Regions from separate parts of the Kocuria sabuli genome, predicted to be linked through region 1. Evidence: riboswitches for the same ligand, from Rfam matches in the RefSeq annotation. Region 1 holds a riboswitch; each other region holds the start of a gene.
The links. A riboswitch is a leader RNA that binds a small molecule or an ion and turns the genes downstream of it on or off. The one in region 1 is predicted to bind thiamine pyrophosphate.

Region 1 (9,719 bases):
CCGCTCACCAGCGCCGCCAGCAGCAGGGGCCAGGCCCGCAGCAGCAGCGCGAGCGGGCGGCGGCCGGCGCACGCCAGCAGCCCGAGCTCGCACAGCAGCACGATCCCGGACGTCACGGGGTCCGCGCTGACCACGAGCACCACGGTGAGCAGCAGGGCACCGGCCAGCTTGACCACGGCGTTCGCACGGCCGAGCAGGGACGCACGGACCGCCGGGGCGATCACCGGGGCGCTCATCGGACCGGTTCCCGCGCCGGCCCGGGCACCGCGCTGGGCGCGGCCCCGGGGTCCCCGGCGGACGGGCCGGGGAGGCCGGTGAACCGCCCCGGCGCGCCGGGGAGGCCGGCACCGGATGCCGGGGCACCCGGTGCCGGACTCCCCGGCGCCGGACTCCCCGGCGCCGGGACGCCGGAGGACCCCAGCTCCAGCACCTCGGCCCCGAGGGCGCGCACGAAGTCCTCGTCGTGGGTCACCGCGAGCACGGCCGTGCCGTCGTCCACGAGCTCCACGAGCAGGTCCACGAGCTCGGCCCAGGTCAGGGCGTCCTGGCCGAACGTGGGCTCGTCCAGCACCAGGACGTCCGGGTCCGTGGCCAGCACGGTGGCCACGGACAGCCGCCGCTTCTCTCCCCCGGAGAGGGTGAAGGGGTTGGCCCCGGCCAGGTGGGCGAGCCGGAGTCGGCTGAGCAGCTCGTCCGTGCGCCGGTCCCGCTCGGCCGCGGGCGTGCCCGCCAGGCGCGGGCCGTGCTCGAGCTCCGCCCGCACGGTGGCGCGCAGGAACTGGTGCTCGGGCTCCTGGAAGACCGTCCCGATGCGGGCCACGAGATCCCGGCCGCTCCAGGCCAGCGGATCGGCGCCCGCCCCGCGCGCCAGCGCCGGACCGGCCGTGACGGCTCCGCGCACGGGGGCCAGGAGCCCGGCCAGGGTCAGCGCCAGGGTGGACTTGCCGGCGCCGTTGGGGCCGGTCACCGCCACGGCCCGGCCGCGGCGCAGGTCCAGTCCGATGCCCGCCGCGGCGACGGGCAGGTCCCCGCCCGCGGCGGCGTCCGACAGCGGCCGGCCGCGCCGCGCGGCCCGGCGCCGGGCGCGCAGCTGCCGCGCCGAGGGCTGGGTCCGCGAGACCGCGAGCCCGGCCGCGCCCAGCAGCGGCTCCCCGTCCTCGTCCTGCGCGCGGGCGGGCACGCGGGTGGGCGGGATCCGCCCCGGGACCCACACCCCGGCGCGGCCCAGCTCGTCGGCGGCCGCGCCGAGCACCTCGGCCGGGCTCCCGTCGTGGCTGATCCCGCCGTCGCGGCCGAGGACGACGACGCGGTCCACGGCCTCGGCCCACACGGCCACGCGGTGCTCCACGACCACGAGGGCCGCCCCGCTGCGGTCGAGGCACTCGACCACGGCGTCCCGGACCTGCAGCACCCCGGCGGGGTCCAGGTTCGCGGTCGGCTCGTCCAGCAGGAGCAGGCCCGGTCGCATCGCCACCGCGCCCGCGAGCGCGAGGCGCTGCTTCTGCCCGCCGGACAGGGCGGCGGTGGGGTGCTCGAGCGGCAGGGGCAGCCCCACGTCGTCGAGGGCGGCGCGGACCCGCGGCCAGATCTGCTCCCGGGGCACGGCGAGGTTCTCGAGGCCGAAGGCGGTGTCGTCGCCGATCCGGGACAGCACCACCTGGGACTCGGGGTCCTGCTGCACGAGCCCCGCCCGGCCGCGCGCCCGGTCGGGGTCCGTGCCGTCGAGCAGCAGCTCCCCGCTGCGGGAGAGCCCGTCGTCGTCGTGCAGGACCCCCGCGAGGGCGTGCAGGAAGGTCGACTTGCCCGCCCCGCTGGGCCCGAGCAGGAGCACCCGCTCCCCCGGCTCGACCACGAGGTCGATGCCCCGCAGGGCAGGGGCGTCCCGGCCGGGGTGGTGCCAGCCGAAACCCCGGGCCTCGACGCGCGCCCCCGCAGCGGTGGGCGCACCGGGGCGCCGCCCCGGCGAGGCGGTCATCGCCGCGCGACCCGGCCCGAGGCCAGGCCCTGCAGCACGCCCGTGGCCGCGAGCGCCTTGACCACGGCCCACATCAGCAGGCCGGCGAGCACCGCGCCCGACACGACCGAGAAGACCAGGTAGGCGATCTGGTGACCGAGGGCCCACTCGTAGTTGGCGAGCACGTTCGAGGTGATCCCCAGGAACAGACCGCTGACCGCGCCGGCGGCCACGGCGACGGCTGCGTTGAACCGGCGGTAGCGCACGGCGGCGAAGACGAGCTCGGCCCCGAGGCCCTGGATCAGGCCGTAGAGGACCACCGTCCAGCCGAAGTGCGTGCCGAGCAGGCCCTCGAGGACCGCGGCCAGCAGCTCGCAGAACAGGGCGGCGCCGGGCTTGCGGATGATCAGGCCGCCGAGCACGCCGGCCACGAGCCAGCCCCCTCCGATGAGGGCCGTCCCGGGCGGGTAGGCCACCGAGGCCGCGGCGGTCAGCGGGTAGAGCAGGTTCGACCACGCCCAGAAGACGACCGCGCACACGGCGGCGAGAACGGCCGCCACGACGATGTCGACGACGCGCCAGGACGTGCGGGCACGGGCTGCGGGACGGTGGGTGGTGGTGTTCATCGGACGTTCTTCCTCCTGGGCTCTGCGAGCCATCGGTACCAGGAGGGGACGGGACGCCACGGGCCGCGCCGTCGGCGCGCACCCGGGGTGCACCCCTGAGATGCTCGACTCCCTTCGCCGGTGCTAACCGGAGCAGGTTCGAGGGTCTGCGGCGATCCGCACTCTCAGCGCCGCGCCGGCCTTCCGGCGGGCAGCGCTCCCCTGTCGTTCAGTGCCCCGAGTCTACCCCGGCCGCGCACCGGCCTGCTCCCCGCACGCGCAGGGGGCCCGTCCCGCCGGGGACCGATGCGGTGTCCGGCGGAACGGGCCCCCTCACGAGGTGCCTGCGGAACTCAGACCTCGGCCTGGCTCTTGGCCTTCGGCTTGTCCTCGTTCTCCATCTTGGCGACCTGGCGGGAGATGGCGACCTTGATGACGGTGCCCACGAGCCCCGTGACGAGGGACCAGATGATGATGCCGGTCCACGCCTCGTCCGGGTCCGGGTTCTTGGCCGGGGGCGGGTTGCCGGTGGCGCGCGTCCACACCGAGCCGAGCACCTTGTGGGACAGGGCCACACCGCCCAGCGAGAGGCCGGTGCCGGCGAGTTCGAGGATCTTCGTGTTCATGGACTGCTGCTCCTTGTCGTCGGGGCGGCGCGGGTGCGCCCGGTCGATCGTGCCCAGCCTAACGCGTCCGCCCCGATCCGTCAGTCTGCTGTCCGTCGACGTGCCGGCCGTCGGCGCGCCGGCCGTCCGCGGCCGGTGGCCCGGCCGGGCCCGGCTCGCCGGTGCCCCGCTCGCCGGTGCGGTTGAGCACCTCCTGCAGGTCGTCCTGCGTCAGCGTGGCCCGGTTGAGGTGCTTCGTGCGGTACGTGGAGCGGCCCACCATGTGGGCCGAGACCGGCACGGTGAGCAGCTGGAAGACCCAGCCCAGCACGATGAGCGGGACCATGACCGGGTCCCTGTTCTCCAGGGCGACGGCCGTGAGCAGCAGCAGCAGCCCAAAGACCTGCGGCTTGGTCCCGGCGTGCATGCGGGTCAGCAGGTCCGGGAACCGGACCAGGCCGATCGCGGCGGCGAGGGACATGAGCGCGCCGAGCACCATGCACACGGCCGCGGCGGCGTCCAGGACGGTGTCCAGCACGGCGCTCACTTCCCGTGCTCGGCGGTCTGGGTGGCGAAGCGCGCCACCGTGACGGACCCGATGAAGCCGACCAGCGAGACGATCACCATGAGAATCAGGTTGTCGAGGTGGCCGTGGTAGGCCATCTCCACGGCGAGGGCGGCCGCGACGATGGCCAGCAGCACGTCCGTGGCCACCACGCGGTCCAGCAGCGACGGGCCCTTGGCGAGGCGGTAGAGCGCGCCTGCGGTGGCCGTGCTGAGCAGCACGGCCGCCACGGCCACGGCGATCTCCATCACGGGCGGTCCTCCTCGGGGGTCTCGGTCGGGACGTCCGTCCGACGGCCGCCCACGATCTGCTGCCCGGCCGTGACCGGGGAGCCGATCGCGGCGCTGTCCCGCTGCTCCGCGGCCGCACGGCCTCCCCCGCGGCGCTCGGCCCGCAGGGCGGCGAGCTCCTCCCGGGAGCCCATGATCCGGATCCACGCGGCCTCGACCTGCCGCACCGACCGGCGGAAGGACTCGGCCTCCTCGGGGGTGCGGACGTTGAGCGCGTGGAAGTACAGCGTGGCCGTGGCGCGGTCGACCTCCACCACGAGCGAGCCGGGGATCAGGGTCATGGTGTGGCCGGTGGCCGTGAGGAGCAGGTCCGAGCGCGTGCGCAGGCCGACGCCCACCACCGCGTTGCGCGCCCGGGGGCCCACGAGGACCGCGATCAGCATGACCTCCACGCTGGCCTTCGCGACCTGCCACACGAAGGTGACGGCGAAGAGGGCGAACTGCAGCGGGTCGAACCGGCCCGAGAGCTGGACCGGGGGCAGGTAGAGCACCCAGGTCACGAGCAGGGCCAGGACCGCGCCGAGGATCAGGTTCCCCGGGCCGAAGTCCCCCCACAGGGCGCCCCACACGAACACCAGCCACACCAGCAGCGGGAGCTCGACGAGCAGGGAGTTCTTGGGTCGCCGGCTCACGGGGCCTCCTCCACGACGGGGCGGGGGGCCGAACCGGGGTCCAGCACGGCACCGACGTAGCGCTCGGGCCGCACGAGGTTCTCGGCGGCGTTGTCCGCCAGCTGGAACAGCGGTCCCGCGAAGACGGTGAGGGCCACGCCCACGACGACGAGCGCGGAGGCGCTGCCGAGCATCGAGGGGGACATCAGCCGCACGTCGCCCTTGCCGGAGAACCGGCCATCCTGGTCGTCGACGGCGCCGGAGGTGAGCAGGAAGCGCGATCCCGCGGGGACCGGGGCCAGCAGGATCGGGTCCGGATACTCCGCGTCCTGCGGCGTGCGCAGGAAGACGCGGTTCCACACGCGGACCATGACCAGCAGGGTCAGCAGGGAGACCGCCACGGAGCCGGCCACCAGCACGTAGGCGAGCGGGTCGCCGCGGTTCACACCGGCCTGCAGGAGCCCCGTCTTGCCGAGGAAGCCGGAGAACGGCGGGATCCCGCCGAGGTTGAGCGCGGGCACGAGGTAGAGCACGGCGAGCAGCGGGGAGATCTTCGCCAGGCCCGCGAGCCGGTCCACGTTGGTGGACCCGCCGCGGCGCTCGATCAGCCCGGCCACCAGGAACAGGCTGGTCTGGATCACGATGTGGTGGGCCACGTAGTAGACCGTCGCGGACATCGCCTCCTGGGTGCCCACCGCCACCCCGAAGATCATGTACCCGATGTGGCTGATGAGGGTGAAGGAGAGCATGCGCTTGAGGTCGATCTGGGCGAGCGCGCCGAGGATGCCCACGACCATGGTGAGCAGCGCGACCCACATCAGGAGGGTGTCGAGCTGCTCCCCCGGGAACAGGACGGTCTCCGTGCGGATGATCGAGTAGACCCCCACCTTGGTCAGCAGCCCGGCGAACACGGCGGTGACGGGGGCGGAGGCCGTGGGGTAGGAGTCCGGCAGCCAGAAGGACAGCGGGAAGACCGCGGCCTTGATGCCGAAGGCGATGAGCAGCATCAGGTGCAGCTGCATCTGGGTGCCCACGGGCAGGTCCGCGAGCTTCCCCGAGAGGTCGGCCATGTTGATGGTGCCCGTGGCGGCGTAGACCATCGCGATGGTGATCAGGAACAGCACCGAGGAGATCACGGAGACCACCACGTAGGTGACGCCCGTGCGGATCCGCTGGACCGTCCCGCCCATCGTCATGAGGACGTAGGACGCGGTCAGCAGGATCTCGAAGCCCACGTACAGGTTGAACAGGTCGCCCGCGAGGAAGGCGTTGGACACGCCGGCCACGAGGATGAGGAAGGAGGGGTGGAAGATCGAGATCGGGCCCTCCTTGTCGCCGTCGGCCACGCCCTGCCCGCTGGCGTAGACCAGCACCGCGAGCGAGACGACCGTGGAGACCACGAGCATCAGGGACGAGAGCTGGTCCACGACCATGACGATGCCCCAGGGCGCCGCCCAGCCGCCCAGGTGGACGGCCTGGGGGCCGGCCTCCCACGTGCTCGTGAGCACGGCGACCTCGATCGCGAGGGTCAGCACGAGGGAGCCGATCGCCACGGCCCGCTGCAGGGCGTTGCGCCGCAGCAGCACGAGGCCCAGGGCCGCGCCCAGGAAGGGGATGATGACGGCCAGCGGGGCCAGCTGCGCGAGGTGGACGGTCATCGGGGCTCCTCCCGTCGGGTCGCCGGGGCCCCGGGGGCCTCGAGGGCCTCGTCGGGGTCGTAGCGGCGGGGCGCCTCGTCGAACTCGGTCGTGTCGGCGGGGACCTCGGCGTCGTCCTCCACGTCGTAGGACGACTGCCGCGCCACGCGCCGGTCCTCCACGTCGTCCTGGATCTCGTCCCGGCGCCCGAGCACCCAGGAGCGGTAGATCATGCCCAGCAGGAACGCGGTCACGGCCAGGGAGATCACGATGGCCGTGAGGATCAGCGCCTGGGGCAGGGGGTCGCTGTAGTCCTCCGCGGGGACCGACCCGTCGTAGAGGGGCGCGAGGCCCGGGACGCCGCCCGCGTGCAGGATCAGCAGGTTCGTACCGTTGGTGAGCAGCATCAGCCCGAGCAGGACGCGGGTGAGCGAGCGCTCGAGCAGCAGGTACACCCCCACGGCGTAGAGCACGCCCATCACGACCAGCAGGGTCAGGTTCACGCTCATCGGTGCTCGTTCCCCTCGCCGGCGCCCGCGCCGGCCGTCGTGATCGGGATGGGCGACGTCGCCGACGCGGCCACGGACGACCCGGCGACCCCGGACGCCGCCCGCCGCTGCCGCGTGACCCGGATGCGCGTGCCGCGCCCCGAGGTGCGCCGGTCACGGCGCACGGCGTCCTCCTCGATCCGCTCGTCGATCCGCCCGCCCAGCGAGCGCAGGATGTCGAGGACGAGCCCGACGACGATCAGGTAGACCGCCACGTCGAAGACCAGCGCGGACACGAACTTCTCGTGGCCGAAGACCGGCAGGTCCACCTCCACCGTGTAGCTCTGCATCACGGAGCCGCCCAGGAACACCGGGGTGAGGGCGTAGAGCGCGGCGAGCGCCAGCCCGGTCCCGAGCATCGTGCCGGCGTTGATCGGGGTGGACCGCTCCAGTTCGTAGCGACCGCCCGCGAGGTAGCGCACGGTCAGGGCCAGCCCGGCCATCAGCCCGCCGGCGAAGCCGCCGCCGGGGTCGTTGTGCCCGGCGACCAGCAGGTAGAGCGAGACCATCATGAACGTGTGGAAGAGCAGGCGGGTGATCACCTCGAAGACGATGGAGCGCCGCTCGGGGGCCAGGGTGCGTCCCGCCAGCAGGTACGCGTCCTCCGCCGGGTCCTCGGCGGCCCGGCGGTCGAGGACGGCGTCCAGGCTGCCGCCGGACGGGACGACGGCCGCCGAGCTGCGCCGGCGGATGATCCGCAGCTGCTCGGTGGTCGGGTCGTCGCCGGAGCGCACGATCCGGTCCCCGCGCCCCGTGACGAAGATCAGGGACGCCACGCCGGTCGCGGCGAGCACCAGCACCGTGATCTCCCCGAACGTGTCCCACGCGCGGATGTCCACGAGGATGACGTTGACGACGTTCTGGCCGTCGCCCATCTCGTAGGCCATCCGCGGCAGCTGCCGGGAGATGGGCTCGGCCGTGCGGGAGGAGATGCTGAAGGCCGCGAGCGCCATCATGAACAGCCCGAAGGACACGGCGATGGTGCCGCGCAGGAGGCGGCGCCCGGCGGGGTTGCGGTGCCACAGCGGGGCGGGCAGCGAGCGCAGCGCGAGCACGAAGGCCACGAGCAGGACGGTCTCGACGAGCGTCTGCGTCAGGGCGAGGTCCGGGGCGCCCTGCAGGGCGAACAGCAGCGCCAGGCCGTAGCCCGTGACCGAGACGAGGAGCACGGCGAGGAAGCGCTTCGTGGCCAGGGGCACGAGCAGGGCCGCCACGACCATGGCCACGCCGGCGATCAGCTGGGCCGGTCCGTCCGAGACCCGCAGGGCCCCCAGCGGCGGGGTCTCCTCCACGACCAGGCCCACGAGGGGCACGACGATCGCCGTGACGAGGATGACCGAGAGGTAGAACATCAGCGAACCGCGCTGCGTGCGCCCGGTGATCCACACGGCCGCGAGGTCCAGGCCGTTGACGGCCCGCCGGTAGAGCAGCTCGCCCCGGGGCATCGAGGGCAGGGCGCGCTGGAGGTCGGCGACGCGGCGCCTGGCGAGGTACATCAGCAGCCCGCCCGCGATGATCAGCGCCGACAGCCCGAGGGCGGGGGTCGGCCCGTGCCACAGGGCCAGGTAGAACTCGTGCTCCCCCGCAACGGGGAACTGGTCCACGTAGGGCTGCAGCATGGCGTTGACCGGCTGCGGCCAGAGGCCGAAGACCACGGTGAGCACGGAGAGCACGAGCGGGGCGGCGAGGAACGCCGGCTCGACGCGCTGCATGTCGCTGATCACGGCCTTGCCGCCCACCCCGGCGTCGAGCTCGGAGAACGCGGCGGACTTCTGCGCGAAACCGCCCCACACGAACCGGGCGCTGTAGGCGAAGGTCAGCACGGAGCCGACGACGAGCCCGGCGAGCACCGCGATTCCGGCCGCGCTGTCCACCTCGTGGGCGAACGCGGTCAGCACGGACTCCTTGGCCACGAAGCCGGCCAGGGGCGGCAGTCCCGCCATGGAGGCCGCGGCGACGAGCGAGACGGCGAACAGCACCGGCACGCGGCGGGCGAGCCCGGACAGCCGCCGGATGTCCCGGGTGCCCGCCCGGTGGTCGATGATCCCGACCACGAGGAACAGCGTGGCCTTGAACAGCCCGTGCGCGAGCAGCATGGCCAGACCCGCCTGCGCCGTGTCCGCCGCGCCCCGGCCGACGACCACCACGAGGAAGCCGAGCTGGCTCACCGTGCCGTAGGCGAGGATCAGCTTGAGGTCGTACTGCTTCAGCGCCGCCCAGCCGCCGAAGAGCATGGTGCCCAGGCCCAGGACCATGACGGTGGGCTGCCACAGGGCCGTCTCGGCGAAGCCCGGGGCGAAGCGGGCCACCAGGTACACGCCGGCCTTGACCATCGCGGCGGCGTGCAGGTACGCGGACACCGGCGTGGGCGCCGCCATCGCGGCGGGCAGCCAGAAGTGCAGCGGGATCAGCGCGGACTTGGTCACGGCCCCCACCAGCAGCAGGAGCACGGCCACGTCCACCAGGGTGCCGCGCTGCGCCAGCGCGGGCGCCGCCGCGAGCACCTCGGAGATCCGGTAGGTGCCGGCGGCCTGGCCCAGCATCACGATGCCCACCAGCATGGCGAGCCCGCCGGCGGTGGTGAGCACCAGGGCCTGCAGCGCCGCCCGGCGGGCGGACAGGCGGGTCCGGCTGTAGCTGATGAGCAGGAAGGACAGGACGGTGGTGATCTCCCAGAAGACGAACAGCAGGAGCATGTCGTCGGCGGTCACCAGGCCGAACATGGCCCCGGCGAAGGCGAGCAGCTGGGCCCCGAAGCCGCCGAGGTCGCCGGCCCCGGGCTTGAAGTAGCGGGCGCAGTAGAACAGCACCAGGGAGCCCACCCCGAGCACGAGCAGGGACATGGTCCACGCCAGGGCGTCCATCCGCAGCACGAGGTCCAGCCGCAGGGACGGGATCCACTGC
Region 2 (9,719 bases), on a different contig from region 1:
ACCGGACGGCCCCGCCGGTCCGGAGCTGCTCGCCGACTGGCTCGGCGCGGCACGGACCGCGGCCCGGCACGGCCGGCCGGTCGTGATCAGCGGCCTGGCCCTCGACGCCCGGAACGCCCCGGCCGAGGTCCTGCGCGAGCTGCTCGGCACCGCCTCGCTCGTGGGGCTGCGCGACGAGGCCTCCCGGGCACTGGCCCTCCGGCTCTGCCCGGACCACCCCGGACTGCATCTCGGGGCGGACGACATCCTTGTCCTCCCCACCCCGGACACGGCGGCGGGTCCCGCGCCGGAGGTCGCGCCGCCCCGGATCGTCGCGGCGCTCGGGCACCTCACGGGACCGTTCGGTACGGACGAGGCGGCACCCGTGCTCACCGCCCTGCTCGCCGCCCTGGTGCACCGGACGGCGGGCACGGTCGCCGTCCTGCCGTGCGGCGGTGCCCGCGCGGACGTGGAGTTCGCCGAGGCCGTCGCCGCGGGCCTGCCGGAGGGCACCCGCCCGCACGTCCTGGCGCCGGACCCGGCGGCGGACGCACTGGTGCTCGCGGCCGACCACCTGGTCACCACCTGTCCGCGGGCGGTCGCGCTCGGCCTCGCTGCAGGCGCTGACGTCCTGTCCGTCGGCACGGAGAAATATGCCGCTGAGCGTATGGAGGCGGTGCTGCGCCGTTGGGGGCTGACCGAGAACGTCGTGCCCCTGGCCGCGCTGCTCACTCCCGGCGCCACCGCGTGGGACACCCGGGCGGCCGTGCAGCAGTGGGCCACGGAGACCGTCGAGCAGCGGGCGGCGGTCCGCTCGGCCCTGGCCGAGGCGGTGCCGGCCCTGCACGCGGCGGGCGACCGCTGGTGGGACGGCGTCGTGGTGGCGCTGCGGGGCGGGGAACCGCAGCGCCTGTCGTCGACGGCCGTGGCGCCGCGCGGGGTCGGCGCCCCTGTGGTGCGCTCCCTCCGCCGCCGGTACACGACCCCTGCGGCGCCGCCCGCCCGCCCCACCGTCGCCGTCGTGCTCCGGACCCGCGGCCGTCCCGCGGCGCTGTCCCGCGCCCTCGACGACGTCCTGGCACAGACCTTCACGGACTGGCGGCTGGTCGTCGTCGACGACGGCGGGGACCCCGCCGTGGTGGACCGGCTCCTCGCCGAGCGGCAGGACGAGCTGGCGGGACGCGCGACGGTCCTGCACCACCGGCGCGGCCTCGGACCCGCTGCGGCGGCCAACCGGGGCCTGCGGGCGACGGACTCGGAGCTCGTCGTGCTCCGTGACGACCACGAGCCGTGGACCCCCACGTTCCTGCAGCGCGCCGTGGTCCGTCTCGAGGACCCGCTCACCACCGACGACGGCGTGGTGGTCCACGCGCAGGCCGGAGAGCCCGCGCCGGCCGGTCCGGCGGCGCCCACCCTCACCGGGGCGCTGGGCGGCGAGCGTGCGGCGCCCGGATCCTTCGTGTACCGGCGGGCGGTGCACGGGGTGCTCGGCGACTACGACGAGTCCCTGGCCGCCGCGGCGGGCTGGGAGTTCGCCCTCCGGTTCCTCGAGACGTTCACCGTGGGCCTGGTCCGCGGGCACCCGCACCCCGTCCGCGCCCGGGGGAACGAGGGGTCCGGGGCCGGCCCGGCACTCCGCGGCCGGGACGAGCTGCTCGTGCGGGAGCGCCACCTCAAGCAGTGGACCGGCGAGAACGGCGTCGGCCTGCCGCTGTACCTGAGCCGGGAGATCCGCGAGCAGGCGGAGGGCCTGCACGCGCGCCTGGACGGCTCGGAGGCCGTCGCCCGTGAGCTGCTCGAGCTGGTCCGCGAGCAGTCGGCCCGGATCGAGCAGCTGGAACGGGCGGTCGCGGAACGGGGGTTCACCGCGTTCTGGAGACGCGTGTGGCGTGCCGTGCGGGGGCGGTGAGCGGGCCCGCCCCGGCGGGTGGACCGACAGGGTGCTTCCCATCCGAGACGTTGATGTGACATGCTTCACCCTGGTACGCCGGAGGCGGTGCGCCGGGACCGGAGCGCCGCCGTCCCGCCCGGGAGTCACGCCGTTCCGGCACGTCCGCGGCAGAAGAGGAGTCGAGGCATGAGCTGGCTGGACCGAGAGCACACGGTGGCACCCCCGGGATTCAACCGCTGGCTGATCCCGCCGGCCGCCCTGGCGGTGCACCTGTGCATCGGCCAGGCCTACGCCACGAGCGTGTACAAGACCGCGCTGGTGGAGCACTTCGACGCGAGCCTGACCCAGATCGGCATCATCTTCTCCATCGCGATCGTCATGCTGGGCCTGTCCGCCGCCGTCTTCGGCACCTGGGTGGACACCGGCGGGCCGCGCAGGGCCATGTTCACCGCCGCCCTGCTGTGGTCGGGCGGGTTCCTGGTGGGCGCGGCGGGGATCTTCACCGAGCAGCTGTGGCTTGTGTACCTCGGCTACGGCGTCATCGGCGGCATCGGCCTGGGCATCGGCTACATCTCGCCCGTCTCCACGCTGATCAAGTGGTTCCCCGACCGCCCGGGCCTCGCCACGGGCATGGCGATCATGGGCTTCGGCGGCGGCGCGCTGATCGCCAGCCCCCTCTCGGCGGCCCTGCTCAACCTCTACGACCCGGACTCCGGCTCCCCGGGCTGGGTGGCCAGCGGGGACGCCGTGGGCAAGCTGTTCCTGACCCTCGCCGTCGTCTACCTCGCCTACATGCTCTTCGGGGCGTTCACCATCAAGGTCCCCGCCGCGGGCTGGAAGCCCGAGGGCTTCGACCCCTCGAAGGTCGCGACGAAGGCGCTCGTCACCCAGAACCACGTCTCCGCGAACAACGCGATCCGCACCAGGCAGTTCTGGCTCGTGTGGATCGTCCTGTTCTGCAACGTCACGGCCGGCATCGGCATCCTCGAGCAGGCCGCGCCCATGATCCAGGACTTCTTCCGCCAGGCGGACGGAGCCTCCCTCGTGACCGCAGGGGTGGCCGGCGGCTTCGTGGGGCTGCTGTCCATCGGGAACATGGGCGGGCGCTTCGTGTGGTCGACCACCTCGGACGTCCTGGGGCGCAAGCGCATCTACATGGTCTACCTCGGTGTCGGGGCGGTCCTCTACACAGTGCTGGCCCTGTTCGGGTCGAGCTCCACGCTGCTGTTCGTGCTGCTGGCCTTCGTCATCATCTCGTTCTACGGCGGCGGCTTCGCCACGGTGCCGGCCTACCTGCGGGACCTCTTCGGAACCTTCCAGGTCGGGGCCATCCACGGCAGGCTGCTCACGGCCTGGTCCGCCGCCGGCATCGCCGGTCCGCTCATCGTCAACACGTTCCTCGACGCCCAGGGCACCCCGGGCGAGCTCACCGCGCAGGCGTACCAGCCCGCGCTGCTGACCATGGTCGTCCTGCTGGTGGTGGGCTTCGTGGCCAACCTCCTGGTGAAGCCCGTGGACGCCCGCCACCACGAGCCCGACACCGCCCCGTCCGGCACCACGGTCCTCGCGAAGGAGGCATGACATGATCGTCCGTCTGCGACTGGCCCTCGGCTGGGTCCTCGTCGGGGTCCCGCTCGCTTACGGGATCACCCAGACCCTCCTGAAGGCGGCCAGCCTGTTCGGCTGAGCCGCACCGGCCGGTCCCGAGCGCTCCGGCGCCCTCCCGCGCGGTCCTCCGGCGGAGCCCCAGGGTTCCGGGAAGCCGAGGTGCGGCCGCTGGGTCTGCCGGCCGACGTCGCGGCCACCCTGCTGGACGCCGCCCAGCCCGTGCAGGCGCCGGTGCGGCGCAGCGCCTCGCTGCGGCAGACGCTGCGGTCCCGGGAGACCGTCGCCCTGGCCACGGGGGTGCCCATGGCGCGGGACGGTCCCGGCCCCGAGGCCGCCCGCTCCGCCCTGCTGAGCAGAGCACGCGGTGACGGGATCCACCGCGGGGGCTGTGGCCGTACTGCTTCGGCATCGGCGGCGAGGTGGGCGAGTCCGAGGTCGACGCCTACCTGCACCACTCCCTGGTCCTGCCGCGGCTGCAGCGGGACCTGCCGGCCCGGGCCGCCGACGGGATCCTCGCCGACCTCGCCCCGCCCCGGGCACCCTACGCCGCCGAGATCCGCCCGCTCGTCTGCTCCCGGGAGCCCGATCCCGGGAGTCGGGACGCACCCGGGAGCCCGATCCCGGGAGTCGGGACGCACCAGGTTCCCCGACGACCAGCCCGAGCACGCCGCGCGGACCGGCACCCTGGCACAATGCCCCCAGGGCACCCGGCGCCCGAGGGCGGACCACCGACGCACCACCTGACCGACGAAGGGGAACACGATGGCCGAGCACGACCCGAGCGGGGTACCGGTGACGCAGCTGCAGGAGGTGCTGCTCGAGAGCGAGGACATCACCGGTTTCCTCGACGAGTTCACCGCCACGGTGGCCCAGGCCCTCTCCACGGAGGGTGACGCGGTCTGGTGCGCGGTGACCCTGCTGCGACCGAAGCGCTCCACCACCGTGGCCGCCTCCAGCCCCCGCGCCGAGGCCCTCGACGAGATCCAGTACCACTACGGCGACGGCCCCTGCCTCACCGCCGCCCGGGACCACCGGGTCGTCCACGTCGTCGACACCCGCACCGACCCCCGCTGGCCCGCCTACGGTCAGGCCGCCGCCGCCAACGGCATCCTCTCCGCCCTCGGCGTCCCCCTCGAACTGGGCGAGGAGGCGTCCGCGGGCCTGGACGTCTACGCCGGGCGTCCGGGGGCGTTTGACGAGGCCACCGTGGAGGTCGTCCAACGGCACGTCCAGACGGTCTCCGCGACGCTGCGCCTGGCCGTGCGCCTGGCCCAGCACCGCGACACCGCGGAGGACCTGGCCGCGGCCATGGCGTCGCGGACGACCATCGACCTGGCCGTGGGCATCGTCATGGCCCAGAACCGCTGCAGCCAGGAGAAGGCCTTCGAGATCCTCCGGGCCGCCTCCAGCCACCGCAACGTCAAGCTGCGGGACCTGGCCACCGAGCTGGTCACCACGGTCGGCAAGGGACCGGCCAGCACCCACTTCGACGGCTGAGCGCTCCGCCCCGGCTCAGGCCGGAGCGCCGACGGCGGGGCGCGGCAGCCGCAGGTGCCCGCGCAGCGTGGATTCGGTGTACCCGGTGCGGAACAGGCCGCGGCGTTGGAGGACGGGGACCACGTGGTCCACGAAGTCGTCGAGGGCGTGCGGCAGCGTGGGCGGCATGAGGTTGAACCCGTCGGCGGCCCCCGAGCGGAACCAGTGCTCGATCCGGTCCGCCACCGCCTCCGGGGTGCCGACCACGGTGCAGTGCCCGCCGCCGGCGGCGAGCCGCCCGAGCAGCTGCCGGACCGTGGGCCGTTCGACCGCCACGATCCGCAGGATCGTGGCGTAGCGGCCCTTCGGGCCGGTGAAGCCCTCCAGCGGCGGCAGGCCGGGGACCGGGGCGTCCAGCTCCCAGCCGCTGCAGTCCTGCTGGACGAAGGTGCTCAGCTGGGCCAGGGACTGCTCCGTCGGCAGCAGGGCGTCCACCGCCGCCTGCTGGGCGAGGGCCTCCCGCTCCGTGGATCCCACGTAGGCCACGAGCCCGGGCATCACCGCCACGCTCCCCGGGTCCCGGCCCGCCGCGGCGACCCGCCGCTTCAGGTCCGCGGTGTACTCCTGGGCGCTGGGCAGGTCGTAGGCCACGGCGTAGATGCCCTCCGCGCAGCGCGCGGCCAGGTCGCGGCCGGGCCCGGAGGCGCCGGCCTGGAACAGGACCGGGCGGCCCTGGGGCGAGCGGGGCACGGTCAGCGGCCCGTCCACGCGGAAGTGCTCCCCGGCGTGGCCGACCGGGTGCACCCGCTCCGGGTCGGCGTGCAGGCCGTCCCGGTCCCGGACCAGGGCGTCGTCGGCCCAGGAGTCCCACAGCCGCAGCGTGACGTCCACGAACTCCTCGGCCCGGGCGTAGCGCTCGTCGTGCGGCGGCATCCCCGGCAGGCCGTGGTTGCGCGCCTCGGCGTCGAACATCGAGGTCACCACGTTCCACCCCGCCCGGCCGCCGCTGATGTGGTCGAGCGAGGCGAGCATCCGGGCGGCGTGGAACGGCGTCCAGAAGGTGGTCGAGACGGTGCTGACCAGTCCGATCCGCTCCGTGGCCCGCGCCATGGCGGACAGGGCCGTGAGCGGCTCGAGGAACCACCGGGGCCCGGACCCGACGTCCCCGGCGCTGTGCCCGTCGGCGAAGAACACCGCGTCGAAGAGGCCGCGCTCGGCGGTGCGGGCGAGGCGCTCCCAGTAGGCGATGTCCCCCAGCTGCTCCAGGGGGGACTCCGGGCGGCGCCAGGCCGCCTGGTGGTGGCCGGCCCCGAAGAGGAAGGCGTTGAGGTGCAGCTGTCGCGGCGAGGTCACGGCGGCCGCGCTCAGTCGAGGACCAGTCCGCCGTCGACCACCAGGTTCTGCCCGGTGACCGAGCGCGCCCAGGGGGACGCGAAGAACAGGAGGGCGTCGGCGAACTCGGCCGGGGTGGTGACCCGGCCCAGGGGCGTGGCCGAGGCGATGTAGTCGAAGACCTCCTCCGGGGTGGCGGCGCTCGCGTCGGTCGTGCGCAGCAGGCCCCCGGAGACCATGTTGACCGTGACGTTGTGCGCGCCGAGGTCCTTGGCGAGGGTGCGGGTCAGGGACAGCAGCGCGGCCTTCGCCGCCGTGTAGTCGTGGTACGGGACCACCGGGTTCTGGAACAGGTTGGTGCCGATGTTGACCACCCGGCCGAAGCCCTGCTCCCGCATGGCGGGCAGGGCCTGCTGGACGGTGTTGAGGGAGCCTCGGACGCTGCCGGCGAACTGCGCCTCGAACTCCTCCCAGCCGATGTCCTCGGCCCCGGAGCGGGCGTCGCCGTTGAAGGAGAAGTCCGCCAGCGCGTTGTTGACCACGGTGGTGACGGGGGAGCCGAAGTGCTCGCGGGCGGCGCGGAGCAGGTCCGCGACCTGCTGCGCGTCGGTGACGTCGGCGGCCAGGGCCACGGCCCGCTCCGGGCCGTACTGCTCCGCGAGCTCCTCCGCGGCCGTCCGGGACGCGCGGTAGTTGACCACGACCTTCGCGCCCTGGGCGGCGAAGGCCTCGACGACGCTGCGGCCGAGGCCCCGGCCGCCGCCGGTCACGAGCACGGTCTGTTCTGCGATCTGCATGGGTCTCCCTGAGGGTCAGGGCGAGAGGAGGTGCGGGGCGGTCACGGCCGGGCCCGTCAGGACATCCCTTCGCCAGTACGAACTGGATCAGGTTCGACGGGTGTCGTCTCAGCAGGCTCCTCGCGTGGGGCCGGCACCCCGTGTCACTGCGGCCGAGTATAGACCCGCGCCCTCGCTGCCCTCCGTCCAGCGCGCGGGATCAGGGCCGGCGCTGCGCCGACCGCACCACCATGACCGCCCGCCGCCGGCGCCGGACCGGCGCCGCGGGCACTCAGACCGGGAGTCCCGGCGCCGCGACGCCCGCTGCCGGGGGCCGAGGCGCCGGGAGCCCTCGGCATCCCGGCCGGGGCTGTGCGGTTCAGCGGCCACCGGGGGGCCGCTCCCGGCCCGGGAGGCCGTTGCGGGTCTGCTCGCCGGTCTGCTCGCCCGTCCCGTCCTCGGCTCCGTTCCCGGCCTCCTTCGCGGTCCCGTGCTCGGCGCCGTGGCCCAGGAAGCCGCGCAGCAAGGCCGCCGTGCCCTCCAGGTGGGCCAGGGCCGCGGCCCGGGCACCGGGCGCGTTCCCGCCGAGGATCGCGTCGGCGATCTCCCGGTGCTGGCGGTCGGAGTGCTCGAGGTTGACCGGCAGCACCGGGATGCGGTCCAGCAGGTCGCTGGCCCGGGAGCGGACCTCCGCGACCGCGCGGACCAGGCTGGGGCAGCCGCCGAGCTCGGCCACGGCGATGTGGAAGCGGGCGTCGGCGGGGCGGTAGTCCTCCGGGGAGCTCTCCTCGACCTGCCGCAGGCATGCCCGCAGGTGGGCGCGGGCGGCCGCGCTCAGGGCGGCCGCCGCGGCCAGCTCGGCCGCGGCGGGCTCCACCACGGCGCGGAACACGATCACGTCCTCGACCTCCGCGGGGTCCACCCGGGGCAGGTCCTCGTCCGGGTGGGCGGTCCGGCCGGTCACGAAGGTCCCGCCGTACCGGCCGCGCACCACCTCCAGGACGCCCGCGTCCTGGAGCTCGTGCAGGGCCTCGCGCAACGTGGAACGGGAGATGCCCAGCAGGGCCGCCGTCTCCCGCTCGGGCGGGAGCCGCTCGCCCCTGCGGAACAGGCCGAGGCGGATCGAGTCCAGGATCCGCTCGACGGCCTCCTCGAAGGCGTTGCCCTGCCGGACGGGCCGGATGAGGGGGTGCGGGACGGGGTCGCTCACGGTGGCGCTCCTCCTTGCGCTGGGTCCTGCGCCCATCGTGCCACGGCCGCATCGGGCCGCCAGTGGTCCGCGGGCACAGCCGTCGCGAACTCCGACCCGCGCGGATGCAGGGTCTTGACGGTCCTCAGGGGAGACCACAGACTGTCAGCACTGACCTCATACGTCTGTTTTCAGACCTTTGCGGAACCCGGAGGGATCGTCCCATGCCCGACTCCCCAGCACGGCCGCACGACACCGACGAGTACTTCCAGCACCGTCAGCTCCGGTCCGGGGCGGCCGGCTGGGTCCTGCTGGCGGGCCTGGGCATCGCCTACGTCATCTCCGGGGACTTCTCCGGCTGGAACATCGGGCTCTCCGAGGGCGGGTGGGGCGGACTGCTCATCGCCTTCGTGCTCATGGGCCTGATGTACACCTGCATGGTGTTCGGCCTCGCGGAGCTCTCCTCCACGCTGCCCACGGCGGGCGCCGGCTACGGCTTCGCCCGCCGCGCCCTCGGACCCCTCGGCGGCTTCGCCACCGGCATGGCCGTGCTCATCGAGTACGCCGTGGCCCCGGCCGCGATCGCCACCTTCATCGGCGGCTACATCGAGGCCCTGGGCCTGTTCGGGATCACCAACTCGTGGCCGGTCTACCTGGTTGCCTACCTCGTGTTCATGGGCATCCACATGTACGGGGTGGGCGAGGCCCTGAAGCTGATGTTCGGCATCACCGTGATCGCGGTCTTCGCACTGGGGGTGACCGTCGTCGCACTCGTGCCGCACTTCGACGCCGCGAACCTCTTCGACATCGTCCCGAACGACGCGGTGGGCGCGAGCCGCTTCCTGCCCATGGGCTGGGCCGGGGCGATGGCCGCCCTGGTCTACGGCATCTGGTTCTTCCTGGCGATCGAGGGCGTGCCGCTGGCCGCCGAGGAGACGGCCGACCCGAAGCGGGACATGCCGCGCGGGATCATCGTGGCCATGGCCTTCCTGCTGGTCTCCGGGGCGTTCATGCTCGTCCTCGTCCCCGGGGCGGCGGGCGCGGAGGCGATGAGCACTTCCGACAACCCGCTGCCGGAGGCCATCCGGACCGTGGCCGGCGACGACAGCGTGATGGCGGACATCGTGAACTACGCCGGCCTCGCCGGACTGGTCGCGAGCTTCTTCTCCATCATGTTCGCCTACTCCCGGCAGCTGTTCGCCCTGTCCCGCGCGGGCTACCTGCCCCGCTGGCTCTCGCTGACCGGGAAGCGCAGGACGCCGTGGGTCGCGCTCGTGGTGCCCGGCACCATCGGCTTCGTCCTCGCGGCGGTCACGGGCGATGGCGGGCTGCTCATCAACATCGCGGTCTTCGGCGCCACGGTCTCCTACGTGCTGCTCAACCTCTCGCACATCGTGCTGCGGGTCCGCGAGCCCGACCTCCCGCGCGGCTACCGCACCCCGGGCGGCGTGGTCACCACCGGGATCGC
Region 3 (9,719 bases), on a different contig from region 1:
CCCCGCGCGGGAGGTCCAGCGGATCGCCGGCCTCCCCCTCCGGGTCGATCCGCCCCGCCATGGGCGAGGACGCGAGCGCGTGCCGGCGGGCCGGGATCCGTCCGGCACGGGCGGCCAGCCGCCCGGCAGCCACGGCGTGGCGCATGGCAGTGGCCATGGCCACGGGGTCCTGCGCGCGGGTCACGGCGCTGGCCAGGAGCACGGCGTCGCAGCCCAGCTCCATGGCCAGGGCCGCCTCGGAGGCGGTGCCGATGCCGGCGTCGAGCACCACGGGCACCGAGGCGCGGGAGGCGATGAGCTCGATGTTGTGCGGGTTGAGGATCCCCAGCCCGGTGCCGATGGGCGCACCGAGGGGCATGACGGCGGCCGCGCCGAGGTCCTCGAGCCGGCGGGCCACGGCCGGGTCGTCCGAGGTGTAGGCGAAGACCTTGAAGCCGCGGGCCACGAGCTGCTCGGTGGCGTCGAGCAGCTCCACCACGTCGGGCAGCAGCGTCTCCTCGTCGGCGATGACCTCGAGCTTGACCCAGTCGGTTTCCAGGGCCTCGCGGCCCAGCTCGGCGGTGAGCAGGGCGTCCCGGGCGGTGTAGCAGCCGGCGGTGTTGGGCAGGATCCGGATGCCGTTGCGCTCGAGCATCGCGAACAGCGAGTCCCCCTGGCCCGGGGCGTAGCGGCGCAGGGCCACGGTGGTCAGCTCGGTGCCGGAGGCCACCAGCGCCTGCTCCAGGGTGTGCAGCGAGCTGAGCCCGCCGGTGCCCATGATCAGCCGGGAGGACAGCTCCGTGCCGTCGAGCACGAGCGGGTCGGGGTGCGGGACGGTCATGTCAGCCTCCTTGGACGGCGGTGATGATCTCGACGGACTGGCCCTCGGCCACGGGGGTGCGGGCCCAGCGGCTGCGGGGGACCACCGCGGCGTCCACCGCCACGGCCACGCCCAGGCGGCGGCCGTCCAGCGGGGCGCCGTCAGGGCCCAGGGGGCGCCCGACGGTCTCGGCCACGAGGTCGACGACGGTGGTGCCCCCGGCCACGGCGTGCGGGCGGCCGTTGAGGGTGATGGCGGTCATCGGGTGCTCCTGTTCGGGTGGCGGGGTCCGGCCGCGGCCGGGTCGGGGTCCTCGGGGGGCGCCCCGGCGGGGCGGTCGAAGCGGTGCGGGTCGGTGCTGGCCAGGTGCCCCGCGTCGTCGTCCGGCACGGCCCCGCCCAGGACCAGTCGCGCGGCGAGGCGGGCGGCCAGCGGGGTGAGCAGGACGCCGTGGCGGAAGTAGCCCGTGGAGACCACGAGGCCGGGCACGGGCTCCCCCGCCGGGCCGCGGATGCGGCCCAGGTACGGGATGTCGTCCGGGGTGCCGGGCCGGGCGCGGGCCATGGCCTCGACCAGCTCGAGGTCGGCGACGCCCGGCACGAGGGCCTGGGCGTCGCGCAGCAGCCGGAACACGCCCCCGGCGCTGGTCCCCTCGAGGTCGTCCTCGCGCGAGGTCGCCCCGATCACCACCGTCCCGTCGGCCCGGGGCACCAGGTAGACGGGCACCCCGTGGACCAGGCCGCGGACGGTGCGCTCGAGCAGCGCGGGCGCCCCGCCGGGCACGCGGGTGCGGAGGATGTCCCCGTGCACCGGGCGCAGCGGCGGGCGCCAGGACCCGGGCAGACCCTCGAGGCCGGCGAGGCCCGTGCCCGGCGCGAGGACCGTCTCCGCCGCCGAGACCATCCCGCCGCCGGCCAGGTGCACGCCGGTGACCGCGCCGTCGGCGCTGCTGCGCAGGCCCACGGCGCGGTCGTGCACGAGGCGGGCCGGCCCGCCGTCGGGGCCTCCCGCCCGGCAGGTCTCCGGCAGCCCGGGGGCGACGAGGGCGGCGAGCAGCGCGGCCACGAGCCGGCGCGGGTCGACCTGGTGGTCGTCGGGGATGCGGTGCACGGCGGACAGCCGCGGGCTCAGGGCCGGCTCCAGGGCCCGGGCGGCGCGCAGGGTCAGCGGCTCCACGGCCATGCCGTGGCGCCGCTGCAGCTCGCGCAGGTCGGCCAGGGCCTGCCGGTCGGCCGCGTCGACGCCGCAGACGAGGGTCTCGGTGGTGCGGTAGCCGACCGACCCGTCCGCCGCCTCCTCGAGGGCGGCCACGAAGGCCGGGTACGCGGCGGCCGAGTCCGTCATGAGGGGGTAGAGCGGCTCCTGCTGGTACTGGACCTCGCTGACCGGGGCGAGCATCCCGGCCGCGGCGCGGCTGGCCCCGGAGCCGGGCTCGGGATCCACCACGGCCACCGAGCGGCCGCGGCGGCGCAGCTCCCAGGCCGTGGCCAGGCCGACCACACCGGCACCGACCACGGCGACGTCGGCCCGGACATGCTCGGGGTCCGGGTACGGGACGGCAGGTGCGGGAGGCGCAGACGTCACGGGCGATGTCCTTTCCTACGGCGGCATGACCCGCATCAGGTGTGGCGGTCGGCGCTGGACGCCCTCTCAGCCCGGTGGGGCTCCCGCAGAACCGCTGACCTATCATCAGCGTGTGAACCAGCATACCCAGGACACCTCCGCCCCCGCCGAGTCCCCGCTGAGAGGCGCCCGGGCGGACAAGCTCTTCGCCGCCCGGCTCTACGTGTGCACGGACGCCCGCCGCGCGCAGGGCGACCTCGAGGATTTCCTGCACGCCGCCTACGCCGGCGGGGCGAGCATCGTCCAGCTGCGGGACAAGGGCATCGACGCCGACGAGGAGATCGCCGCGCTGCGCCTCCTGGGCCGGGTCGCCGCCGAGTACGACGCCCTGTTCGCCGTCAACGACCGCGCCGACGTCGCCGCGCTCGTGGGCGCCGACGTCTTCCACGTGGGCCAGCACGACCTCACCCCCGCCCAGGCCCGGCAGCTGCTCGGCCCGGACGTGCTGATCGGCCGATCCACGCACGACCTCGGCCAGGCCCGGACCGCGCTCGCCGACCCGGACGTCGACTACTTCTGCACCGGGCCCGTGTGGGAGACGCCCACCAAGCCGGGGCGGCCCGCCACCGGCCTCGGGTTCGTCCGGGCGGTCGCCGAGCTGACCGGCACCCGGCTGGACGCCGATCCGGAGGCCGCGCCCGTGCCGTGGTTCGCCATCGGCGGCATCGACGAGCAGCGGCTCCCGGAGGTCCTGGCGGCCGGCGCGCGCGGTGCCGTCGTCGTCCGCGCGGTCACCGAGGCTCCCGACCCGCGGGCCGCCGCCGGGCAGCTGCGCAGCCTGCTCCCCGCCTGAACTCCCCACCGGCTCCCCGCGGCCGCACAGCCCCGTCTGAGAGCATGGACCTGTCAGAGAGCATGGACCCGGACGACGACGGAGGAGTGGCCCATGGACCCCGAGCTCGACCCCCAGGTGCGGCACGCGGTGCAGCATCCCGCGCAGACCGCCCGCGGCCCGGAGGACGTGCAGCTGCGCGTCCGGCTGGCCGGTGAGCCCGCCCGGCGGGCGCTGGGCGCCCACTGGGAGGAGGGCGCCCCGGAGGACGCCCCGCCCGGCGAGGACCGGCTCGCGGCGGCCGTGCTGCTGGCCACCCTCTTCGGCGACACGTTCTGGCTCGAGCGGGCGGCCCGGCTGCCCGGCGACGTCCCCGGGTGCCCCTCGGCGCCGCCGAGCGGGCTGCTGGAGCTCACCCGCGTGCCCGGCGCCCGGGCGGCCATGGCCTCGGTCCTGGAGCGGTCCCTGCTCACGGGGCTGCTGGAGTGGGGCACGAACCCGCTGCCCGAGCAGCCGCCGCTCGCCGTGGCACAGGCCGCCCGGGACCTGGGCATTCCCGACGACGGTCGGGTCTACCGGGTGGTGCGCCGCCGGGCCGAGCGCTTCCTCGCCCGGGAGTACGACGGCTCCGAGGAGCTGGAGCGGTTCGTGGCGCTGCTGACGGAGGCCGAGAAGGGCCACCGCGAGGACGGCCCCGTGCTCTCCGGCGAGACGCTGCCGCCCGCCGGTCCGTCGGCACCGGGAGACCCTGGGTCCGGACCGGCGCCGTCGAACCCCTCGATCGCGGACGCCCCCGAGGCCCCCCGGTGGGGCGTCAGCCCGTCGACGCCCGCCCCGCCGCCGCCCGGGCAGCTCGGCCGGCCCGGCGAGCCCGGCGGGCCGTTCCCCGGCCAGGCACAGGGCGGCCCGTTCCCCGGTCCGGGGGCCGGCGGACCGATGGCCGGACCCGGCGGCCCGATGGCCGGACCCGGGGGATCGATGGCCGGACCCGGGGGGTGGCCGCCGCGCCAGGCCTCCGACCCGGAGGAGGACGACTCCGACAACCTCAAGGCCTGGGGCCTCGTCCTCCTCGTCATCGTGGCGGTCATCGCGGCGCTGATCTTCGTCCTCTGACCACCGCCCGGCCCGGGGGCCGCCCCCCCTGGGCCGGTCCGCAGGCCGGGCGGCGCTGGCCAGGCGGCTCGCCGTCGGCGAGGATCGGGGTCATGGACATGCACCACGAACGGCTCGGCACCGGCAGGCCCCTGCTCCTGATCCACGGTCTCGGCTCGACCTGGCGGACCTGGGACCCGGTGCTCGCCGGCCTGGCCGCCCACCGCGAGGTGATCGCCCTGGACCTGCCCGGTTTCGGCGCCACCGCTCCACTGGAGGGCGAGGTGACGGTCGCGCGCCTGGCCGACGCGGTCTCCGGCTTCATCGACACCCACGGGCTGGCGGGGGTCGACCTGCTGGGCAGCTCGGTCGGCGCCCGGCTCGTGCTGGAGCTCGCCCGGCGCGGCGTCGGGGGCACCGCCGTCGCCCTGTCCCCCGGGGGCTTCTGGAGCCCCCGGCAGCGCCTCGTCTTCGGCCTCTCGATCGGCGCCTCCATCCGGCTGGTCCGGGCCCTCCGGCCGGTGCTCCCGGCGCTGACCCGCAACCCGGTCACCCGCACCGCGCTGCTCGCCCAGCTCAGCCCCCGGCCGTGGGCCCTGGACCCGCAGCTGGTCCTGCGCGAGCTGCGCACGTGGGCGACGTCCCCCAGCTACGACGCCCTCCTGCACGACCTGGTGCACGGACCCGACCAGGAGGGAGCCACCCGGGCGCAGACCCCGGGAGACGTCGTCATCGGCTGGGGTCGCCAGGACCGGGTGGTCACCCCGAGCCAGGCGCACCGCGCCCTCGAGCGGTTCCCCGGCGCCGAGCTGCACTGGTTCGACTCCTGCGGCCACTTCCCGATGTGGGACCGGCCCGCGGAGACCGTCGAGCTCGTGCTGAGCCGGACGGGCGGAACGGGCTGACCCGCGAGCGCCTCCTGGCGAGGCGCATTTACTTGCACTGGAAAGCTTTTAGGGGCTATCCTTGAGGACATATCAACCATTGTGTTGCCGATGCCGACGGAGAGCCCCGAGATGCCGATCTTTCCCCAGAACCCCGACCCCCGGAGCCTGACGGCACGCCCGGCCGAGGACCTGCTGTCCGCCGGGACCCGGATGGGCGCCGTCGAGCTGCTCGTGTCCGACCTGGACACGATGCTCGCCTACTACACGGACGCCGTCACCCTGGAGGTGCTCGCCCACGCCGGGGACACCGCGGTCCTGGGCCGGGACGGCCGGACGGTGGTGCGCCTGCGCCAGGTGAAGGAGCTGCCGCCGGCCCGCCGCGGACAGGCCGGGCTGTTCCACACCGCAGTGCTCTTCGAGGACGAGCCGGCGCTGGCGGCGGCCCTGGCCTCCGTCGCCGCCGTGGCCCCGCGCTCCTTCACCGGCAGCGCCGACCACCTCTACAGCCAGGCCTTCTACTTCGACGACCCCGAGGGCAACGGCGTGGAGCTCTACACCGACCGCCCACGGGAGACGTGGCGGCGGGAGGGCAGCGGACTGCTGACGCTGGCGTCCGAGCCGCTGGACCCGAACGGCTTCCTGCAGGAGCACCTGGTCGAGCGGGACGGGCGGCGCCCCGTGGCACCGCCGGCCACCCTGGGCCACGTGCACCTGCAGGTGGGTGACATCCCGCTCGGCCGGCAGTTCTACGTGGACGTCCTGGGCTTCGAGGTGATGAGCGACATCGGCTCGGCACTGTTCGTCGCGGCGGGCGGCTACCACCACCACATCGCGCTCAACACCTGGCACAGCGCGGGGGCGGGGCCGCGCGCGGCCTCCCTGGGACTGGGGCAGGTCAACATCGACCTGCCGGGCGCCGACGACGTCGCCGCCCTGCAGGCCCGGCTGGCGGACCACCGGATCCCCACCCGGCACGACGGCGCCGTGCTGCGCTTCGAGGACCCGTGGCGCACCCTGATCCAGGTGGGCGTCGCGGCCTGAGGTCCTGGAGTCCCACCGGCGCGGGGGCGTGTCCTTCCGTCCCGGTCCGGGACGGAAGGACACGCCCCCCCGCCGTCGAGCCGGGCGGCCGGTCCGTCAGCCGCCGGTGACGGCCACCAGGGCGAAGTAGAAGACCGACGGCACCAGCAGGACGCCCATGCCCGTGAAGAAGGTCGCGGTCATGGCCCCGTAGGGCACGAGCCGCTCGTCGGTGGCGGCCAGTCCGCCGGCCACCCCGGACGTGGTGCCCATCAGCCCCCCGTACGCCATGGCCGACTTGTAGTTGTCGAGCCGGATCAGCGGGGCGATGAACGGCGTGCCGACCATGACGACCACGGACTTGACCAGGCCGGCCGCGACGCTGAGCGCGATGACCTCGCTGCTGGCGCCCAGCGCCGTCCCGGTCACCGGACCGACGATGTAGGTGGCCGCCCCGCCCCCGATCGTCGCCATGCTGACGGGATCGGAGTAGCCGAAGGCGGCGGCGATCGCCGCACCGACGGCCGCCGAGACGAACACGCCCAGCAGCACGGCGAGCACTCCGGTGACCCCCGCCTTCCGGATCACGTCCAGGTCCACGCCGTAGGCGGTCGAGACGATGGCGAAGTCGCGCAGCATGGCTCCGCCCATGAGGCCGAGCCCTGCGAAGACCGCGATGTCCGCCAGGCCGCGCTCGCCCCCGGTGTGGAGGCCGCCGAAGTAGGCGAGGACGAGACCGATGGTGATGGCGATGGCCGAGCCCTGGAGCCGGCCCCGGGTCAGCTTCCGGGAGAAGTAGTTCGAGACCAGGATGAGCACCCCGACGAGGAGGAACGCGAAGACGAGGCCGTTGCCCTCCAGCACCCCTGCGATGACGTCCGTCATGCGACTCCCTCCATCGTCCTGTCCTGCTCCAGGGGAGGCAGCGGCTCCGCCTGGCCCCCGATCCTGGCGAGCACGGGCACGAGTGCGGCCCCCGCGACGATCGCCGCCAGCCCGACCAGCAGGGCCATGGGACCCCCGGTCACGGCGGAGACCACGTTCTGCGTGGCCGCCATGGCCACCACGATCGGAATGTACATCGCACTCCAGAAGAACACCCCGTGCTCGGTCGCCGAGGGGAGCATGCCGGCCCTCCGCATCCGGTGGGTGACGAGCACGAGCAGCACCATGGCGAAGCCGACGCCGCCCACGTTGGCGTCGACCCCCATCAACAGTCCCAGGAACTCACCGATGAGCATTCCCGCCAGGAAGCACCCGGCCAGTACTGCGACGCCTGTGATGATCATGTCCGCCCCTCAGCTCTTGGGTCCGGTCGGTGCCTGCTGGAACAGCGCTGCGTGCTCCTGGCGCAGCGCCGCCTTCTGGATCTTGCCCATCACGTTGCGCGGCAGCTCGTCGGCGAACTCGACCCTCCGTGGCTGCTTGAACCGCGCCAGCCTCGGCCGGATGGACGCGAGGATCTCCTCGGGATCGACGGCGGCGCCGTGGGGCACGACGACGGCGACGGGCACCTCCCCGAGGTCGGGGTGCGGCACGCCGACGACCGCCGACTCCCGCACCGAGGGGTGCTCGTCGATGAGCTCCTCGATCTCCTTGGGATAGATGTTGTAGCCGCCCGAGATGATGAGGTCCTTGTCCCGCCCCACGATGGAGAGATAGCCGTCGTCGTCGAACACGCCCAGGTCCCCGGTGACGAAGTAGCCGTCGTCGGTGAACTCCTCGGCGGTCTTCTCCGGCATGTTCCAGTACTCCCGGAAGACGTTGGGGCCCGCCACCTGGATCGAGCCGACCTCGCCGGCCGGGAGCTCGGTGTTCGTCTCGCGCTCGACGACGCGGATGCTGATGCCCGGCAGCGGCGGACCGACCGTTCCGGCCCGGCGCTCACCGTCGTAGGGGTTGGAGCACATCATGCCGGTCTCGGTCATGCCGTAGCGCTCGAGGATGGCGTGGCCGGTCCGGGCCCGCCACTCGTGGTGCGTCTCGGCGGTCAGGGGCGCCGAGCCGCTGACGAACAGCCGCATGTCCTGCGTGCGCTCGGCCGTCACGTCCGGGTGCCGGAGCAGGCGGGTGTAGAACGTCGGCACCCCCATGAGCACGGTGGACCCGGGCATCAGGTCGACGATCGCCTGGGGGTCGAGCTTGGGCAGGAAGTGCATGGTGGCACCGGTTGTCACCGACATGTTGACGGCCACGAAGAGCCCGTGGATGTGGAAGATCGGCAGCGCGTGGATGAGCACGTCGTCGTGCGTGTACCGCCACGCCTCGGTCAGGGTGGCACAGTTGCTGGCGAGGTTGCGGTGGGTCAGCACGGCGCCCTTGGAGCGCCCCGTCGTGCCCGAGGTGTAGAGGATCGCCGCCGGCGCGTCCGGCTCGACGGCGACCGGAGGCGCCGGCGGTGCGTCCTCCCGCTCGAAGAGCGTGCCGGTCCGGTGCGGGCCCATCGACACGAAGGAGACGCCGTCGGGGCTGCGCCCGGCGAGGTCCTCCTCCTGCCCGGGGCTGCAGACGAACAGCGCCGGCCGGGCGTCCTCGACGAAGTACTGGAGCTCGCTGCCGGTGTAGGCCGTGTTCAGCGGCAGGTAGATCGCCCCGACCCGCAGGGTGGCCAGGTAGAGCGCGATGACCTCGGGCAGCTTCTCGACCTGGGCCGCGACCCGGTCCCCGGGCCGCACGCCGAGGGCGGTCAGGGTCCCGGCCAGCCGTTCGGTCAGCTCGTGGGCCGCGGCATAGGTCAGCCGCCGACCGTCCGGCTCGATGGTGAGCGCGGTGTCCCCGTGCCTCGCCACGGCGTCCTCGAACAGCTGGTAGATGGTTCTCATGTCGTCTCCTGGGTGGTGGTCCGTCGGTGGGCCGCTGCCGCGGCGCGGGACGCCGTCGCGGCGACCGGGCCGGGTTCGTCCTCGTCAGGGAGGTCGTCGTGGTGTTCGTCGTAGAGGTAATTGACCATGAGCCCGAAGGACTGGTCGAGGACGTGCTGCTCGGTGCTCGCCGGCCAGCTGATGCGGTGCAGGGCGGCGCCGTTGCGCAGGTGGAACCGGGCCACGCGGTCCAGGGGCCGGCCGCGGCCGTCGGTGCTCTCCAGGAGGTAGCTGCGGGCCGCGGCGGTGATCGCCGGCCGGAGCGCGTCGACGGCCTCGGCCGTGCCCCCGGGCCGCAGGGCCGCGTCCGCCGCGTCGGCCAGACGCCTCCCCCCGGCCCCGTCGGCGGGCCGCTCCTCCAGCCAGCTCCGGAAGCCCGGCACCGGCGAGAGCGTCACGAAGGTGGTGACCCCGGGGTCGTGCCGTCGCACGTGGGCGATCACCTGCTTGATGAGGTGGTTGCCGAACGGGATGCCCCGCAGTCCCGGGAACGTGTTGTTGATGGAGTACAGCGTCGCCACCGTCTTGGACGCGCTCCGCTGCGCACGGTCGAGGTCGGTGATGAAGTCCGTCGAGGCGGGGATCTCCTCGGTCAGGGCCACCTCGACGAAGATCAGCGGGCGGTCGCCCATGGAGGGGTGCAGGAAGGCGAAGCACTTGCGGTC

Region 2: it holds a riboswitch for thiamine pyrophosphate, as region 1 does, so the genes downstream of both, RE027_RS09380 (3-oxoacyl-ACP reductase) here and RE027_RS06160 (ECF transporter S component) in region 1, are expected to answer to the same signal.
Region 3: it holds a riboswitch for thiamine pyrophosphate, as region 1 does, so the genes downstream of both, RE027_RS16775 (FAD-dependent oxidoreductase) here and RE027_RS06160 (ECF transporter S component) in region 1, are expected to answer to the same signal.

Annotation. Positions count from the first base shown of each region.
Region 1 covers NZ_JAVHZE010000004.1:110,522-120,240, reverse strand. Annotated here, with positions in the region: gene RE027_RS06170 (energy-coupling factor transporter transmembrane component T family protein) at 1-236, opposite strand, end outside; gene RE027_RS06165 (ABC transporter ATP-binding protein) at 233-1,975, opposite strand; gene RE027_RS06160 (ECF transporter S component) at 1,972-2,580, opposite strand; TPP riboswitch at 2,673-2,793, opposite strand; gene RE027_RS06155 (DUF4235 domain-containing protein) at 2,913-3,185, opposite strand; gene mnhG (monovalent cation/H(+) antiporter subunit G) at 3,244-3,702, opposite strand; gene RE027_RS06145 (MrpF/PhaF family protein) at 3,708-3,980, opposite strand; gene RE027_RS06140 (Na+/H+ antiporter subunit E) at 3,977-4,651, opposite strand; gene RE027_RS06135 (Na+/H+ antiporter subunit D) at 4,648-6,288, opposite strand; gene RE027_RS06130 (Na(+)/H(+) antiporter subunit C) at 6,285-6,776, opposite strand; gene RE027_RS06125 (Na+/H+ antiporter subunit A) at 6,773-9,719, opposite strand, start outside.
Region 2 covers NZ_JAVHZE010000007.1:133,486-143,204, reverse strand. Annotated here, with positions in the region: gene RE027_RS09400 (glycosyltransferase) at 1-1,888, shown strand, start outside; gene RE027_RS09395 (OFA family MFS transporter) at 2,057-3,451, shown strand; gene RE027_RS18285 (MFS transporter small subunit) at 3,453-3,557, shown strand; gene RE027_RS09390 (GAF and ANTAR domain-containing protein) at 4,241-4,975, shown strand; gene RE027_RS09385 (LLM class flavin-dependent oxidoreductase) at 4,991-6,307, opposite strand; gene RE027_RS09380 (3-oxoacyl-ACP reductase) at 6,319-7,083, opposite strand; TPP riboswitch at 7,131-7,234, opposite strand; gene RE027_RS09375 (FadR/GntR family transcriptional regulator) at 7,442-8,272, opposite strand; gene eat (ethanolamine permease) at 8,476-9,719, shown strand, end outside.
Region 3 covers NZ_JAVHZE010000026.1:6,461-16,179, reverse strand. Annotated here, with positions in the region: gene RE027_RS16785 (thiazole synthase) at 1-820, opposite strand, end outside; gene thiS (sulfur carrier protein ThiS) at 822-1,061, opposite strand; gene RE027_RS16775 (FAD-dependent oxidoreductase) at 1,058-2,383, opposite strand; TPP riboswitch at 2,379-2,480, opposite strand; gene thiE (thiamine phosphate synthase) at 2,496-3,215, shown strand; gene RE027_RS16765 (hypothetical protein) at 3,309-4,307, shown strand; gene RE027_RS16760 (alpha/beta fold hydrolase) at 4,400-5,191, shown strand; gene RE027_RS16755 (VOC family protein) at 5,303-6,214, shown strand; gene madM (malonate transporter subunit MadM) at 6,311-7,078, opposite strand; gene madL (malonate transporter subunit MadL) at 7,075-7,482, opposite strand; gene RE027_RS16740 (AMP-binding protein) at 7,492-9,015, opposite strand; gene RE027_RS16735 (malonyl-CoA decarboxylase domain-containing protein) at 9,012-9,719, opposite strand, start outside.